2 regions of the Streptosporangium sp. NBC_01755 genome follow, and region 1 is predicted to be linked to the other one. Evidence: riboswitches for the same ligand, from Rfam matches in the RefSeq annotation. Region 1 holds a riboswitch; the other holds the start of a gene.
What was found. Region 1 has a riboswitch for glycine ahead of gcvT (glycine cleavage system aminomethyltransferase GcvT). Riboswitches for the same ligand answer to the same signal wherever they lie in the genome.

Region 1 (7,002 bases):
GTTCCACGGTCTCCTCGAACGCGTTGCCCGCGCGCACCGGCCGCAGCACGGTGGCCAGTCGCGACACCTCGTCCAATTGATCTCCTCCGACCCTTGACAACGCTCCCCCCGCTACACGTCAATGGTCTGACACTAGCCCAATAAGACTCCGGCGAGGAGGGCGTGTGGACGTCCGCGAGCTTCACGACGAGGTGCGGGCAGGACGGATCGACACCGTGCTGCTGGCGATCGTCGACATGCAGGGCCGCCTACAGGGGAAACGCCTGTCGGCACGTTACTTCCTGCAGGAGGTGCTGGGGCATGCCTCCGAGGGGTGCAACTACCTGCTCGCGGTCGACGTCGACATGAACACGGTCGACGGCTACGCGATGTCGTCCTGGGAGCGAGGATACGGCGATTTCATCATGAAACCCGACGTGTCCACCCTGCGCCGGGTGCCGTGGCAGGAGGGAACGGCCCTGGTGATGGCCGACCTGGTCTGGGAGGACGGCTCCGACGTGACCGCCTCACCGCGGCAGATCCTGCGACGGCAGCTCGCCCGGCTGGCCGAGCGGGGCTGGGGGGCGTTCGTGGGGACCGAACTGGAGTTCGTGGTCTTCAACGACACCTACGAGGACGCCTGGCGCAGCGGCTACCGCGACCTGACGCCCGCCAACCTCTACAACGTCGACTACTCCCTCCTCGGCACCGCCAGGGTCGAGCCGCTGCTGCGCAGGATCAGGCTCGGCATGGAGGGCGCGGGCATGTACGTCGAGTCGGCCAAGGGCGAGTGCAACCTCGGCCAGCACGAGATCGCCTTCCGCTTCGGCGAGGCCCTGTCCAGCTGCGACGACCACTCCGTCTACAAGAACGGCGCCAAGGAGATCGCTTCCCAGGAGGGCATGTCGATCACCTTCATGGCCAAGCCGAACCAGCGCGAGGGCAACTCCTGCCACATCCACATCTCGCTCAGGGACACCGCCGGGGAGCCGATCATGGCGGGTTCGGAAGCGCACGGACTGTCCGTGACGGGACAGCACTTCATCGCCGGTCAGCTCGCCCTCATGCGCGAGCTGACCCTGCTGTACGCGCCGAACGTCAACTCCTACAAGCGGTACGTGCCGGGCAGCTTCGCCCCCACCGCCGTCAAGTGGGGCGTGGACAACAGGACGTGCGCGCTGCGCCTGGTCGGCCACGGCCCCTCGCTGCGGATCGAGAACCGGGTGCCCGGCGGCGACGTCAACCCCTACCTGGCGGTCTCGGCGCTGGTCGCGGCCGGGCTGCACGGCATCGAGAACGAGCTGCCGCTTCAGGACGCGTTCACGGGGAACGCCTACACCTCGGGCGCGGAGACCGTCCCGCACACCCTGCGGGACGCGCTGGAGCTCTGGGAGGGCTCCGCGTTCGCGGCCTCCGTCTTCGGCGAGGACGTCGTGGCGCACTACGCGAACAACGCCCGGACCGAGCTGGCCGCCTTCGACGCGGCGGTGACCGACTGGGAGCTGTTCCGAGGATTCGAACGGATGTGACAGTGAAGATCATAAATCCGGCGACGGAAGAGGTGATCGCCGAAGTCGAGATGGCGGACGCCGCCGAGGTCGACAGGGCGGTGGAGCGTGCCAGAAGGGCCTTCGCCACCTGGCGGAGCGTCGGCCCTTCGGACCGGGCCCGGCTGTTGCGCCGGTTCGCCTCGCTGGTGCGCGAGCACGCGGAGGAGCTGGCCCTGGCCGAGGTCGCCAACGCCGGGCACACGATCGGCAACGCCCGCTGGGAGGCGGGCAACGTCGCCGACGTGCTCGACTTCTACGCCGGGGCGCCGGAGCGCAACCACGGCCTGCAGATCCCGGTGCCCGGCGGCCTGGACGTCACCTTCAGGGAACCCCTGGGCGTCGTCGGCGTGATCGTGCCATGGAACTTCCCGATGGTCATCATGACCTGGGGGATGGCCCCGGCGCTGGCCGCGGGCAACACCGTGATCGTCAAGCCCGCCGAGTGGACACCGCTGACCGCCCTGCGGGTGGCCGAACTGGCCCTGGCCGCCGGACTGCCCGAGGGGGTCTTCCAGGTCCTGCCCGGCGCCGGAGAGGTCGCGGGCGCCCGGCTGGTCGAGCACCCGGACGTGACGAAGATCGTGTTCACCGGCTCCACCGAGGTGGGCAAGGAGATCGCCGCCGTCTGCGCCGGGCAGGTCAAGCGGCTCACCCTGGAGCTGGGCGGCAAGAGCGCCAACGTGGTCTTCGCCGACGCCGACCTGGAACGGGCGGCGGCGACCGCGCCGTACGCGGTGTTCGACAACGCGGGCCAGGACTGCTGCGCGCGCTCCCGGATCCTGGTCGAGCGCTCGGCGTACGACGAGTTCCTGGCCCGGTTCGGCGAGGCCGTGCTGAACGTCCAGGTCGGCGACCCCCGCGACGAGAGCACCGAGATGGGCCCGCTGATCAGCGCCGAGCACCGGGAGCGGGTGGCCTCCTTCGTCACCGAGCCGCCCCATCTGCGGGGCGCTTGCCCGTCGGGGCCGGGGTTCTGGTTCCCGGCGACGGTCCTGACCCCGCGCTCGGCCGACGACCGGGCATTCACCGAGGAGATCTTCGGGCCCGTGGTGTCGGTGCTGCCGTTCGACGACGAGGCGGACGCCGTGCGGATCGCCAACGACACCCCGTACGGCCTGAGCGGGTCCATCTGGACCCGTGACGTCGGCCGGGCGCTCCGGGTGGCCAGGGCCGTCGAGGCGGGCAACCTGAGCGTCAACTCGCATTCGAGCGTCCGCTACTGGACCCCGTTCGGCGGTTTCAAGCAGTCGGGCCTCGGTCGTGAACTGGGACCCGACGCCCTGTCAGCGTTCACCGAGACCAAGAACGTCTTCATTTCCGAGGAGTAGAAGCGATGCTGCGTTTGCAGGACCGGGTGGCCGTCATCACCGGCGCCGGTAGCGGGATCGGCCTGGCCACCGCGCGCCGGTTCGCCGAGGAGGGCGCCCGCGTCGTGTGCGTGGACCTGGACGAGACGACCGGCGCGGCGGCCGCGGCCGAGGTCGGCGGGCTTTTCGTGAAGGCCGACGTGACCAGCGAGGACGACGTCGTCCGAATGTTCCAGACCGCGTTCGACAGCTACGGCAGCGTGGACATCGCGTTCAACAACGCGGGCATCTCACCGCCGGAGGACGACTCGATCCTGGAGACCGGCATCGACGCCTGGCGCCGGGTCCAGGAGGTCAACCTCACCTCCGTCTATCTGTGCTGCAAGCACGCCATCCCGTACATGCGGCGGCAGGGCAAGGGGTCGATCATCAACACCGCGTCGTTCGTGGCGGTGATGGGCTCGGCGACCAGCCAGATCTCCTACACCGCCTCCAAGGGCGGGGTGCTGGCGATGTCGCGCGAGCTGGGCGTGCAGTTCGCCCGCGAGGGCATCCGGGTCAACGCGCTCTGCCCCGGCCCGGTCAACACCCCGCTGCTGCAGGAGCTGTTCGCCAAGGACCCCGAGCGGGCTCGGCGCCGCCTGGTGCACATCCCGATCGGCCGCTTCGCCGAGGCGACCGAGATCGCCGCCGCGGTGGCGTTCCTCGCCTCGGACGACGCGAGCTTCATCACCGGCTCGGAGTTCCTGGTGGACGGCGGCATCTCGGGCGCCTATGTCACGCCGCTCTGAGCGTTCCCCGACTCTGACCGTTCCCCGGCCGGTTTTGCCCAGGCCATACCTCGGCCCCGATAACGTGCCGGGACGTGGGGTGTCACCCCACATCCCGGCGTCCGCGCGAGAAGGAGACCATGTCCCGTCCCGTCATCGGCATCACCTGCTACGTCGAGCCCGCGAGGTTCACGGTCTGGGAGACGAACACCGCGCTCCTGCCGTACGACTACGTCGACCACGTGGCCCGCGCGGGCGGGCAGCCGGTGATCCTGCCGCCCGCGGGTGACCCCGCGGCGCTCGTGAACCGCCTGGACGGGCTGATCCTGGCCGGCGGCGGGGACGTCGGCCCGGAACGGTACGGGCAGGAGCCGCACGAGCGGACCGGCTACGTCCGGCCGTTCCGCGACGACGCCGAACTGGGACTGGTCCGGGCGGCGCTGGAGCGGGACCTGCCCTTCCTCGGCATCTGCAGGGGCATGCAGATCCTGAACGTCGCCCTTGGCGGCGGCCTCCACCAGCACCTGCCCGACGTGGTGGGCCACCAGGGGCACGCCCCGGCCCCCGGCGGCTACGGCAGGATGCCGGTGCGGCTCGCCCCCGGCAGCCTGACCTCGAAGGTCTTCGGAACCGAGACCGTGGACGTGGCCCACTACCACCATCAGGCCGTTGACCTGCTCGCTGATGGCCTGATCGTGACCGGCCACGCCGAGGACGGCACGGTGGAGGCCGTGGAGGTGGAGGATCATCCGTTCGCCCTCGCCGTCCAGTGGCACCCGGAGACCGACGACGAGTCGGCCCTGTTCGAGGCACTGGTCCGGCACGCCCGCCGCTGAGTGATTCGTGAAGGCCGGTGCGCGCCTGGGGATTTCGCTCGGCCGGTGCGGGCGGTTAGGCTGGCCAGCGACACCGATGAACCCCGCGCGGGAGAGTGTCCTGACATCCAGGCCAGGACCCCTGAAGGAGCAAGCCCTCCCCGCGAACCTCTCAAGGCAAAGGACCGTGCGGGTAGGTGCCTCTGGAAAGCAGGTCCCACGACCTCGCCGAAGGTGAAAGTCCGGTAAAACCCGGATGAAACTCTCAGGCACCAATGACAGAGGGGGAGGATGATCTCATCTGTCCCTTGTCTGAGGTGCGAACATGTCCCGACCTACGCCGCTGCGCGGCGTGCACGAGTCCCTCGGCGCGACGCTGACCGACTTCGCGGGCTGGCTGATGCCGCTCCGCTACGGCAGCGAGTCCGCCGAGCACAACGCGGTCCGCCAGGCGGCGGGCCTGTTCGACCTCTCCCACATGGGGGAGATCCTCGTGACCGGCCCGCAGGCCGCCGAGGCCCTCGACTACGCGCTGGTCGGCCACCTCTCCGCGCTGGCACCCGGCCGCGCCCGCTACACGATGATCGTCGACGCCGGGGGCGGCGTGCTGGACGACCTGATCGTCTACCGGCTGGCCCCCGAAGAGTTCATGGTCGTCGCCAACGCCTCCAACTACCCCCGGGTGGCCGCCGAGCTGATCGAGCGCGCCAAGGACTTCGACGCCGCGGTGCAGGACCGCTCCGAGGAGTACGCGCTGGTCGCGGTCCAGGGACCGCGCTCGGTGGAGATCCTGAGCGCCCTCACCGACGCCGACCTGGACGGGCTCGGGTACTACGCGGGCCTGCCCGCCGTCGTGGCCGGACACGAGGCCCTCGTCGCCCGCACCGGATACACCGGCGAGGACGGCTTCGAGCTGTTCGTCGCGGCCTCGGCGGCGGAGTCCCTCTGGTCCGCCCTCATCGAGGCGGGCGCACCGCATGGGCTGATCCCCGCAGGTCTGTCCGCGCGCGACACCCTCCGCCTGGAGGCGGGCATGCCGCTCTACGGCAACGAGCTCTCGGCGGACCTCACTCCGTTCGACGCCGGGCTCGGCCGTGTGGTGAGGTTTGACAAGCCGGGCGACTTCGTCGGCCGGGCCGCCCTCGAACCGTTCAGGGACGTCCCGCCGGCCCGTCGTCTGGTCGGCCTGGTCGGACGCGGCCGCAGGGTGCCCCGGCACGGGTATCCGGTGGTGGTCGCCGGTGACGGCACGGTCGTCGGGGAGGTCACCAGCGGGGCGCCCTCCCAGACACTGGGCAGGCCCATCGCCATGGCCTACGTGGACAGCGGCCTGTCGTCAGGACTGGCCGTCGACATCCGGGGCAGCCGCGAGCCGGTCGAGGTCGTCGAACTGCCTTTCTACAGGAGGAAAAAATGAGCAGCATTCCCGAGAATCTGCACTACACCAAGGAACACGAGTGGATCGGCGGCGTCGACGACGGCCTGACCCTCACCGTGGGCATCACCGCCTACGCCGCCGAAGCGCTGGGCGACGTGGTCTACGTGCAGGTACCCGAGGTCGGCGCGTCGATCGCCACCGGTGACGCCATCGGCGAGGTCGAGTCGACCAAGTCGGTCAGTGACATCTTCGCGCCGGTCACCGGCGAGGTCGTGGAGGTCAACCAGGCGGTCGTGGACGACCCCTCGCTGGTCAACAGCGACTCATACGGTGACGGCTGGCTGTTCCGGGTACGTCTTGAGGGCTCCGCCGACGACCTGCTGTCGCCGGAGGAGTACACCGCGCTCACCTCGGGTGAGTCATAAGTTCGACGCCTCGCGTCACGGTCACGCGCGTCCCCGGGCACGCGTGACCGTCCACGCTGGAAGGATTCAGATGACGATCAGTGTCTTCGATCTCTTCAAGATCGGAATCGGCCCGTCCAGCTCGCACACCGGCGGCCCGATGGCCGCCGCCCACAAGTTCGCCCGGGGCCTGCACCAGGACGGGCTGCTGGAGAAGACCGTCCGGGTGAGCGCCATCCTGTACGGCTCGCTTGGGCTGACCGGCAAGGGCCACGGCAGCGACAAGGCGGTGCTGCTCGGCCTGTCCGGCGAGAAACCCGAGCTGGTCGACGTCGACACGGTCGACGAGCGGCTGGCCGCCATGCGCGAGTCCGGCACCATCTCCCTGTACGGCTCCCACGAGATCCCCTTCGTCGTCGGCGAGGACCTCGTCTTCGAACGCAAGATCTCGCTCCCCGGCCACCCCAACGGCATGCGCTTCACCGCACTGTCGGAGTCCGGCGAGACGCTACGGGAGAAGGTCTACTACTCGGTGGGCGGCGGCTTCGTCGTCGACGAGAACGCCACCGGCGCCGACCGGATCAAACCCGACGACACGGTCCTGCCGTACCCCTTCACCACGGCCGCGGAACTGCTCGCCCAGTGCGCGGAGACCGGGCTGTCGATCTCCGGGCTGATGCTGGAGAACGAGCGGGCGTTCGGCCGCACCGAGGCCGAGATCCGCGCCCAACTGCTCGTCCTGTGGCAGGTCATGAGCGAGTGCGTGCGGCGGGGCATCGGCAAGGAGGGCGTGCTGCCC
Region 2 (7,002 bases), 2.0 Mb from region 1:
CAACCCGCTGGAGTTCGGGATCGTCATCGTCGACGACCACGGGCGGGTGGAGCGCTTCCTGGAGAAACCCACCTGGGGCCAGGTCTTCTCCGACACCGTCAACACCGGCATCTACGTGATGGAACCCGAGGTACTCGACGAGATCGCGGCGGGGGAGTCCGTCGACTGGTCGGGAGATGTGTTCCCCCGGCTGCTGGAGCGCGGAGCCCCGCTGTACGGGTACGTGGCCGACGGCTACTGGGAGGACGTCGGCAACCACGAGAGCTACCTCAAGGCCCAGGCCGACGTCCTGTCGGGCCGGGTCAAGGTCGACATCGACGCCTTCGAGGTCTCGCCGGGCGTCTGGGTGGCCGAGGGGGCCTCGGTCGACGCCGACGCCATCCTCAAGGGCCCCCTCTACGTCGGCGACTACGCCAAGGTCGAGGCGGGGGCCGAGCTGCGCGAGTACACCGTGCTGGGCAGCAACGCGGTGGTCAGGGAGGGAGCCTTCCTGCACCGCGCGGTCGTCCACGACAACGTGTACGTCGGGCCCGGCGCCCACCTGCGCGGCTGCGTGATCGGCAAGAACACCGACCTGATGACGGCGGCCAGGGTCGAGGAGGGCGCCGTCATCGGCGACGAGTGCATCATCGAGGCCGAGGCGTACATCTCCTCCGGGGTCAAGATCTACCCGTTCAAGACCATCGAGGCCGGGGCGGTGATCAACAACAGCGTCATCTGGGAGCCGCGTGCCCAGCGCAACCTGTTCGGTCCCCGAGGAGTCTCGGGGCTGGTCAACGTGGAGATCACCCCCGAGCTGTGCGTGCGGCTCGCCAGCGCCTACGCCACCACCCTGAAGAAGGGGGCCTCGGTCATCACCTCCCGCGACTCCTCCCGCGCCGCGCGGGCGCTGAAACGGGCCGTGATCAGCGCCCTCAACGCCAGCGCGATCAACGTGCTCGACCTGGAGGCGTCCCCGCTCCCCGTGGCGCGCTTCCACACCGCCAGGGAGAACGCCGTCGGCGGCATCGCGCTGCGCACCACCCCCGGTGACCCGCAGAGCGTCGACATCGTCTTCATGGACGAGCACGGCGCGGACCTGTCACCGCCGGCCCAGCGCAAGCTGGACCGGGTCTTCTCCCGGCAGGAGTTCCGCCGCGCCTTCCCCGGTGAGATCGCCGAGCTGAGCTTCCCCGCCAGGGCGGTGGAGGACTACACGCACGAACTGCTACGCCTGATCGACATCAGCGGGGTCCGCGACGCCGACATGAAGGTCGTGGTCGACTGCGCGGGAGGCACCTCCTCGCTGGTGCTGCCCAGCCTGCTCGGCCGGGTCGGGGTGGACGTGCTGACCGTCAACAACCGGCTGGACGACGCCTCGCCCACCGAGACCCTCGCCGAGCGCCGCCGCGACCTGCAGCGCCTGTCCGAGCTCGTCAGCTCCTCCAGGGCGGCCTTCGGCGTGCGCTTCGACCCGGTGGGGGAGCGGGTCGCGCTGGTGGACGAGATGGGCCAGCTGATCAGCGAGGAGCGCGCCCTGCTGGTGGTGCTCGACCTGGTCGCGGCCGAGCGCCGCGGCGGCAGGGTGGCACTGCCGGTCACCACCACCCGGGTGGCCGAGCAGGTCTGCAGGTTCCACGGGGTTCAGGCCGAGTGGACGTCCACCGCGATCGACGCGCTCACCGCCTCCGCCAGGGGTCCAGAGATGATCTTTGCGGCCGACGGGCGCGGCGGTTTCATCGTGCCCGAGTTCGGCCCCACGGTGGACGGCCTGGCGGTGTTCCTGCGCCTGCTCGGCCTGGTCGCCAGGACCCGGCTCTCGCTCAGCCAGATCGACGCCAGGATCCCCGAGGCCAAGCTGCTGCGCCGTACCGTGCCGACCCCGTGGGCGGCCAAGGGGGCGGTGATGCGCTCGGTCATCGAGGCCGCCGAGCATCACCGCATCGATACCACCGACGGGGTGCGGGTCGTCGCGGAGGACGGCAGCTGGACCCTGGTGCTGCCCGATCCGACCGAGGCGGTCACCCACCTGTGGGCCGAGGGGTTCGACGTCGACTCCGCGCAGACCCTGATCGAGCGCTGGGCGCGGGTGGTGGAGGAGGCCGCCGGCGGTTGAGGCGGCCTGTGCGACAAATACAGCGCGGCGCCATGGACCAGGGGCAGCGTCCCCTGTAACTTTGTCACCGACCGTACCCGCGGTTCAGCGTCAACCTTGACCTTCGCGCCTCATCGCTGTATGTTGCGGCATTCGCAGTCCGAGAAAACACTTGAGAAGCGAAGAAGCGAGGCGCGCATCACTGAGCACCGTTGCCGCGTCTTCGCGGTAGGAGGCCGAGCCGATCGATGCCGAGCGTCTACTGCACGCAGTGCGGTCATGCCAATCCTGAGGATGCCCGTTTCTGTTCACGATGCGGGTCGCCGCTTACCAGGTCCGACACCCCCGGAGACAGCACATCGACAATCTCCCTCTCCGGGATCGAGGCCTACGAGGCGGAGACCGGTGAGACGCTTCTCGCCGAGCGGCAGGCCGTCGAGCAGTTGCCGGCCGGTAGCGCGTTGCTGGTCGCGATGCGCGGCCCCAACGCCGGCAGCCGGTTCCTGCTCGACAGCGACCTCACCACCGTGGGCCGCCACCCCGAGAGCGACATCTTCCTCGACGACATCACGGTCTCGCGCCGCCACGTGGAGTTCTACCGGCGCGGCGGCGGGGTCTTCACGGTCCGTGACGTCGGTAGCCTGAACGGCACGTACGTCAATCGTGAGCGCATAGAGGAGGTCCCGCTGTACGGCGGGGACGAGGTGCAGATCGGCAAGTTCCGCCTCGTCTTCCTCACCCGCGGTGCCGCTGGAGGATGATGAGCTCGCAGGCCGCTCGTGCGCACATGAGCATCGGGGAGGTGCTCGCTCTCCTGCAGGGCGAGTTCCCCGATGTCAGCATCTCCAAGATTCGCTTCCTGGAGGGCGAGGGGCTGATCGAGCCGGAACGCAGTCCCTCCGGCTACCGCAAGTTCAGCTACGCCGACGTCGAGCGGCTCCGCTACATCCTCAGCGAGCAGCGTGATCGCTACCTGCCGCTGCGCGTGATCAAGGATCATCTGGAGGCGGCCGACCGGGAGGAGCGTCCGGCCGCCCGGCCACGCGCCGTCCCCGACGACGCGCCCCCCGAGGTCCGCCTCACCCGTGAGGAGTTCCTCGCCGCCGCCGAGCTCGACGAGGAGACCCTCACGGAGCTGGAGGACTACGGTCTCCTGGCCGCCGTGGCCCGCTACTACGACGCCGAGGCGCTGATCGTGGCCCGCAGCGTCGGAGCCCTGGCCGCCTTCGGCTTGCGCGCCCGCCACCTGCGGGCGGTCAAGGCCGCCGCGGAACGCGAGGCGGGGCTGGTGGAGCAGGCCGTCGCCCCGCTGCTGCGCCGTCGCGGCCCCGGCGCGATCGACCAGGCAGACGAGACGGCGAGGGAGATTTCCGGCCTGATGCTGGAATTGCACGCCTCACTGTTGCGTTCCGGAGTCCGTGGGGCACTGGGCCGGTGAGAGCCTGACCAGGCACTCGTACCTCTACGGGTGTTACGTTGAACAAACCGGTCGGAATCCAGCGAAGACGGAGCAGCCCGTGTTGCAGATGGAGGTCGTGGGCGTTCGAGTTGAGATGCCCTCCAACCAGCCGATCGTCTTGTTGAAAGAGACGCATGGGGAGCGTTACCTACCTATCTGGATCGGCATGACGGAAGCCACGGCGATCGCCATGGCCCAGGCCGAGGAACCACCACCTCGGCCACTCACCCATGACCTGTTCCGGGACGTGCTCGAAGGACTCGGAGTCAGGTTGAGCACTGTCAACATCGTCGCTTTACGCGATGGCATCTTCTTCGCGGATCTCGTGTTCTCGAACGGGGTCGAGGTGAGCGCGCGGCCTTCCGACTCGATCGCCTTGGCACTTCGTACCGGCGCACGTATCTTCGCGAGTGAGGATGTGGTCCGGGAGGCGGGGGTCATCATCCCCGACGACCAGGAGGACGAGGTGGAGAAGTTCAGGGAGTTCCTTGACACGATCACGCCCGAGGACTTCGGCCGCGCGGGGTAGGAATTTCGGTGCATTTACGCTTCACGACGCGCCGGGTGGGGTCGTTGACTGGACTTGGCCCCAGTCCTACGGTGCAAGTGAAACCCGCGGTCATGCGTAAACCCCCAGATCAGGCCGTGGGATGAGAGAAAGCCGGAGGTCCGCGTGGCGGTCAGCAGCGGCGAGGGTAGAAACGCCGACCAGGATGACCCGGAACGGCGCCAGTCGGCACGTCAGCGCGCGGGTGAAGAGGGTCTGCTGTTCGACGGGCAACCGGTGAAAGTGCCCGCCGACATCGGCTACAGGGGGCCGACGGCCTGTTCGGCGGCCGGAATCACCTACCGGCAACTCGACTACTGGGCGCGCACCGGCCTGGTCGAACCCACCGTGAGAGCGGCCCACGGCTCCGGTTCCCAGCGGCTGTACGGCTTCCGTGACATTCTGGTCCTCAAGGTTGTCAAGCGCCTTCTCGACACCGGCGTCTCCCTTCAGCAGATCCGCATCGCCGTGCAGCACCTGCGGGAGCGGGGTGTCAACGATCTGGCCCAGATCACCCTGATGAGCGACGGGGTGAGCGTCTACGAGTGCACCTCGCCCGACGAGGTCATCGATCTGCTCCAGGGTGGCCAGGGAGTCTTCGGTATCGCGCTGGGACGGGTGTGGCAGGAGGTGGAGGGCTCTCTTGCGGATCTTCCCGGCGAACGCGCGGAGTTGGGCGGGGGCCCTTTAGACGATCATCAGGCCGATGAGTTGGCCCGCCGTCGCCGAGTACGACGAACCGGGTAAACTCGGACTCGCCACTGACCCTGTGCGGGAGAGACCCCGGCACGATCGGGGCGCCGAAGGAGCAACCTCCCCGGAATCTCTCAGGCACCCTGTACCGCACGGACGAGGCAACTCTGGAAAGCAGGCGCGCCCGCCAGGTGCGTCTCACCGACGGTGCAAGCCTCCCGGCAAGGGCAGGTGAAGCTCTCAGGTCGCGACCACGTGATGACAGTCGTGATGACAGAGGGGGAGACCCGGCATACGCCCGCGCCCAGCGCCGGTCTCCACCCCGCCCTGAGAGGCTTCCCATGACCGATCTGCCATCGCTCAGCGAGCTCGTCCCCCCGCCGTTCGCGACCCGTCACATCGGACCCGACGACGCCGGCCAGACCCGCATGCTGGAGGCGGTCGGATTCGCCTCCGTCGCCGATCTGGTCGCGGTGGCCGTGCCCGAGGCGATCCGCTCCTTCACCCGGCTGGGCCTGCCCCCGGCGGCGGGGGAGTCCGAGGCTCTCGCCGAGCTGCGGGTCCTCGCCGGGCGCAACACCGTCCTCACCTCGATGATCGGCCTGGGCTACCACGACACGATCACCCCGGGTGTCATCCGCCGCAACCTCCTGGAGAACCCGGGCTGGTACACCGCGTACACGCCCTACCAGCCGGAGATCTCCCAGGGCCGGCTGGAGGCCCTGATCAACTTCCAGACCGTCGTCTCCGACCTGACCGCCCTCGACGTCGCGGGGGCCTCCCTGCTGGACGAGGCCACCGCCGCGGCCGAGGCGATGACCCTGGCCCGCCGCGCGGGCCGCACCCCGTCGAAGGTGTTCGTGGTCGACGCCGACGCGCTGCCGCAGACCAAGGCGGTGCTGCGCACCCGTGCCGAGCCGCTCGGCATAGAGCTGGTCGAGAGCGACTTCACCGGGGGGCTCCCCGAGTGCTTCGGAGTGCTCGTGCAGTACCCCGGCGCCAGCGGCAGGGTCCGCGACTTCCGCGCCATCGCCGACGCCGCCCACGCACGAGGTGCCCAGGTGGTCGCCGCCGCCGACCTGCTCGCCCTCACCCTCCTGGCCGCGCCGGGCGAGCTCGGCGCCGACATCGCGGTCGGCTCCTCGCAGCGCTTCGGCGTCCCCCTCGGCTTCGGCGGCCCCCACGCCGCCTACATGGCGGTCCGCGAAGGTCTCCAGCGCCAGCTGCCCGGCCGCCTGGTCGGCGTCTCCCAGGACGTCGAGGGGCGTCCCGCCTACCGGCTCGCGCTCCAGACCCGCGAGCAGCACATCCGTCGCGAGAAGGCCACCAGCAACATCTGCACCGCGCAGGTGCTGCTCGCCGTGATCGCCGGCATGTACGCCGTCTACCACGGCCCCGAGGGCCTGCGCAGGATCGGCCGCCGCATCCACCGGTACGCCGTCGTGCTCGCCGAGGGCCTGCGCCAGGGCGGCGTCGAGGTGGTACACGACACCTTCTTCGACACCGTGCTCGCCCACGTGCCCGGGCGTGCCGCCGAGGTCGTCGCCGCGGCCCGGGAGAACGGGGTCAACCTGCGCCTGGTCGACGCCGACCACGTGGGCGTCACCTGCGACGAGAGGACCGAGGTCCTCCACCTGGAGCAGGTCCTGGCCGCCTTCGAGGTCAGCGGCACGGTGCTGGCAGACCTGGACGCCGCCGCGCACGACGCGCTGCCCGGCGCGCTGGCGCGCGTCAGCGACTACCTCACCCACCCGGTCTTCCACAGCCACCGCTCCGAGACGGCCATGCTGCGCTACCTGCGCAGGCTCCAGGACAAGGACATCGCGCTGGACCGCTCGATGATCCCGCTGGGCTCCTGCACCATGAAGCTCAACGCGACCACCGAGATGGAGCCGATCACCTGGCCGGAGTTCGCCGGGCTGCACCCGTACGCGCCCGAGGACCAGGCCGCGGGCTACGTCGAGCTGATCGGGGAACTGGAGCGCTGGCTGGCCGAGGTCACCGGTTACGACGCCGTGTCGATCCAGCCGAACGCCGGCTCCCAGGGCGAGTTCGCCGGTCTCCTGGCGATCCGCGCCTACCACACGGCACGCGGCGAGTCGGGCCGTGACGTCTGCCTGATCCCCTCGTCCGCACACGGTACCAACGCCGCCAGTGCCGTCATGGCGGGCATGCGCGTTGCCGTGGTCGCCTGCGACGACAACGGCAACGTGGACCTCGACGACCTCG

Region 2: linked by a shared signal. The riboswitch ahead of gcvP (aminomethyl-transferring glycine dehydrogenase) and the one ahead of gcvT (glycine cleavage system aminomethyltransferase GcvT) in region 1 are both predicted to bind glycine.

Annotation. Positions count from the first base shown of each region.
Region 1 is NZ_CP109131.1:5,199,587-5,206,588, reverse strand. It holds gene OG884_RS24825 (FadR/GntR family transcriptional regulator) at 1-76, opposite strand, end outside; gene OG884_RS24820 (glutamine synthetase family protein) at 141-1,508, shown strand; gene OG884_RS24815 (aldehyde dehydrogenase family protein) at 1,505-2,857, shown strand; gene OG884_RS24810 (3-oxoacyl-ACP reductase) at 2,863-3,627, shown strand; gene OG884_RS24805 (gamma-glutamyl-gamma-aminobutyrate hydrolase family protein) at 3,747-4,442, shown strand; glycine riboswitch at 4,521-4,619, shown strand; glycine riboswitch at 4,622-4,706, shown strand; gene gcvT (glycine cleavage system aminomethyltransferase GcvT) at 4,747-5,838, shown strand; gene gcvH (glycine cleavage system protein GcvH) at 5,835-6,224, shown strand; gene OG884_RS24790 (L-serine ammonia-lyase) at 6,295-7,002, shown strand, end outside.
Region 2 is NZ_CP109131.1:7,199,124-7,206,125, forward strand. It holds gene OG884_RS33245 (mannose-1-phosphate guanyltransferase) at 1-2,095, shown strand, start outside; gene OG884_RS33250 (FHA domain-containing protein) at 2,323-2,835, shown strand; gene ftsR (transcriptional regulator FtsR) at 2,862-3,512, shown strand; gene OG884_RS33260 (bifunctional nuclease family protein) at 3,592-4,062, shown strand; gene OG884_RS33265 (MerR family transcriptional regulator) at 4,207-4,827, shown strand; glycine riboswitch at 4,843-4,934, shown strand; gene gcvP (aminomethyl-transferring glycine dehydrogenase) at 5,115-7,002, shown strand, end outside.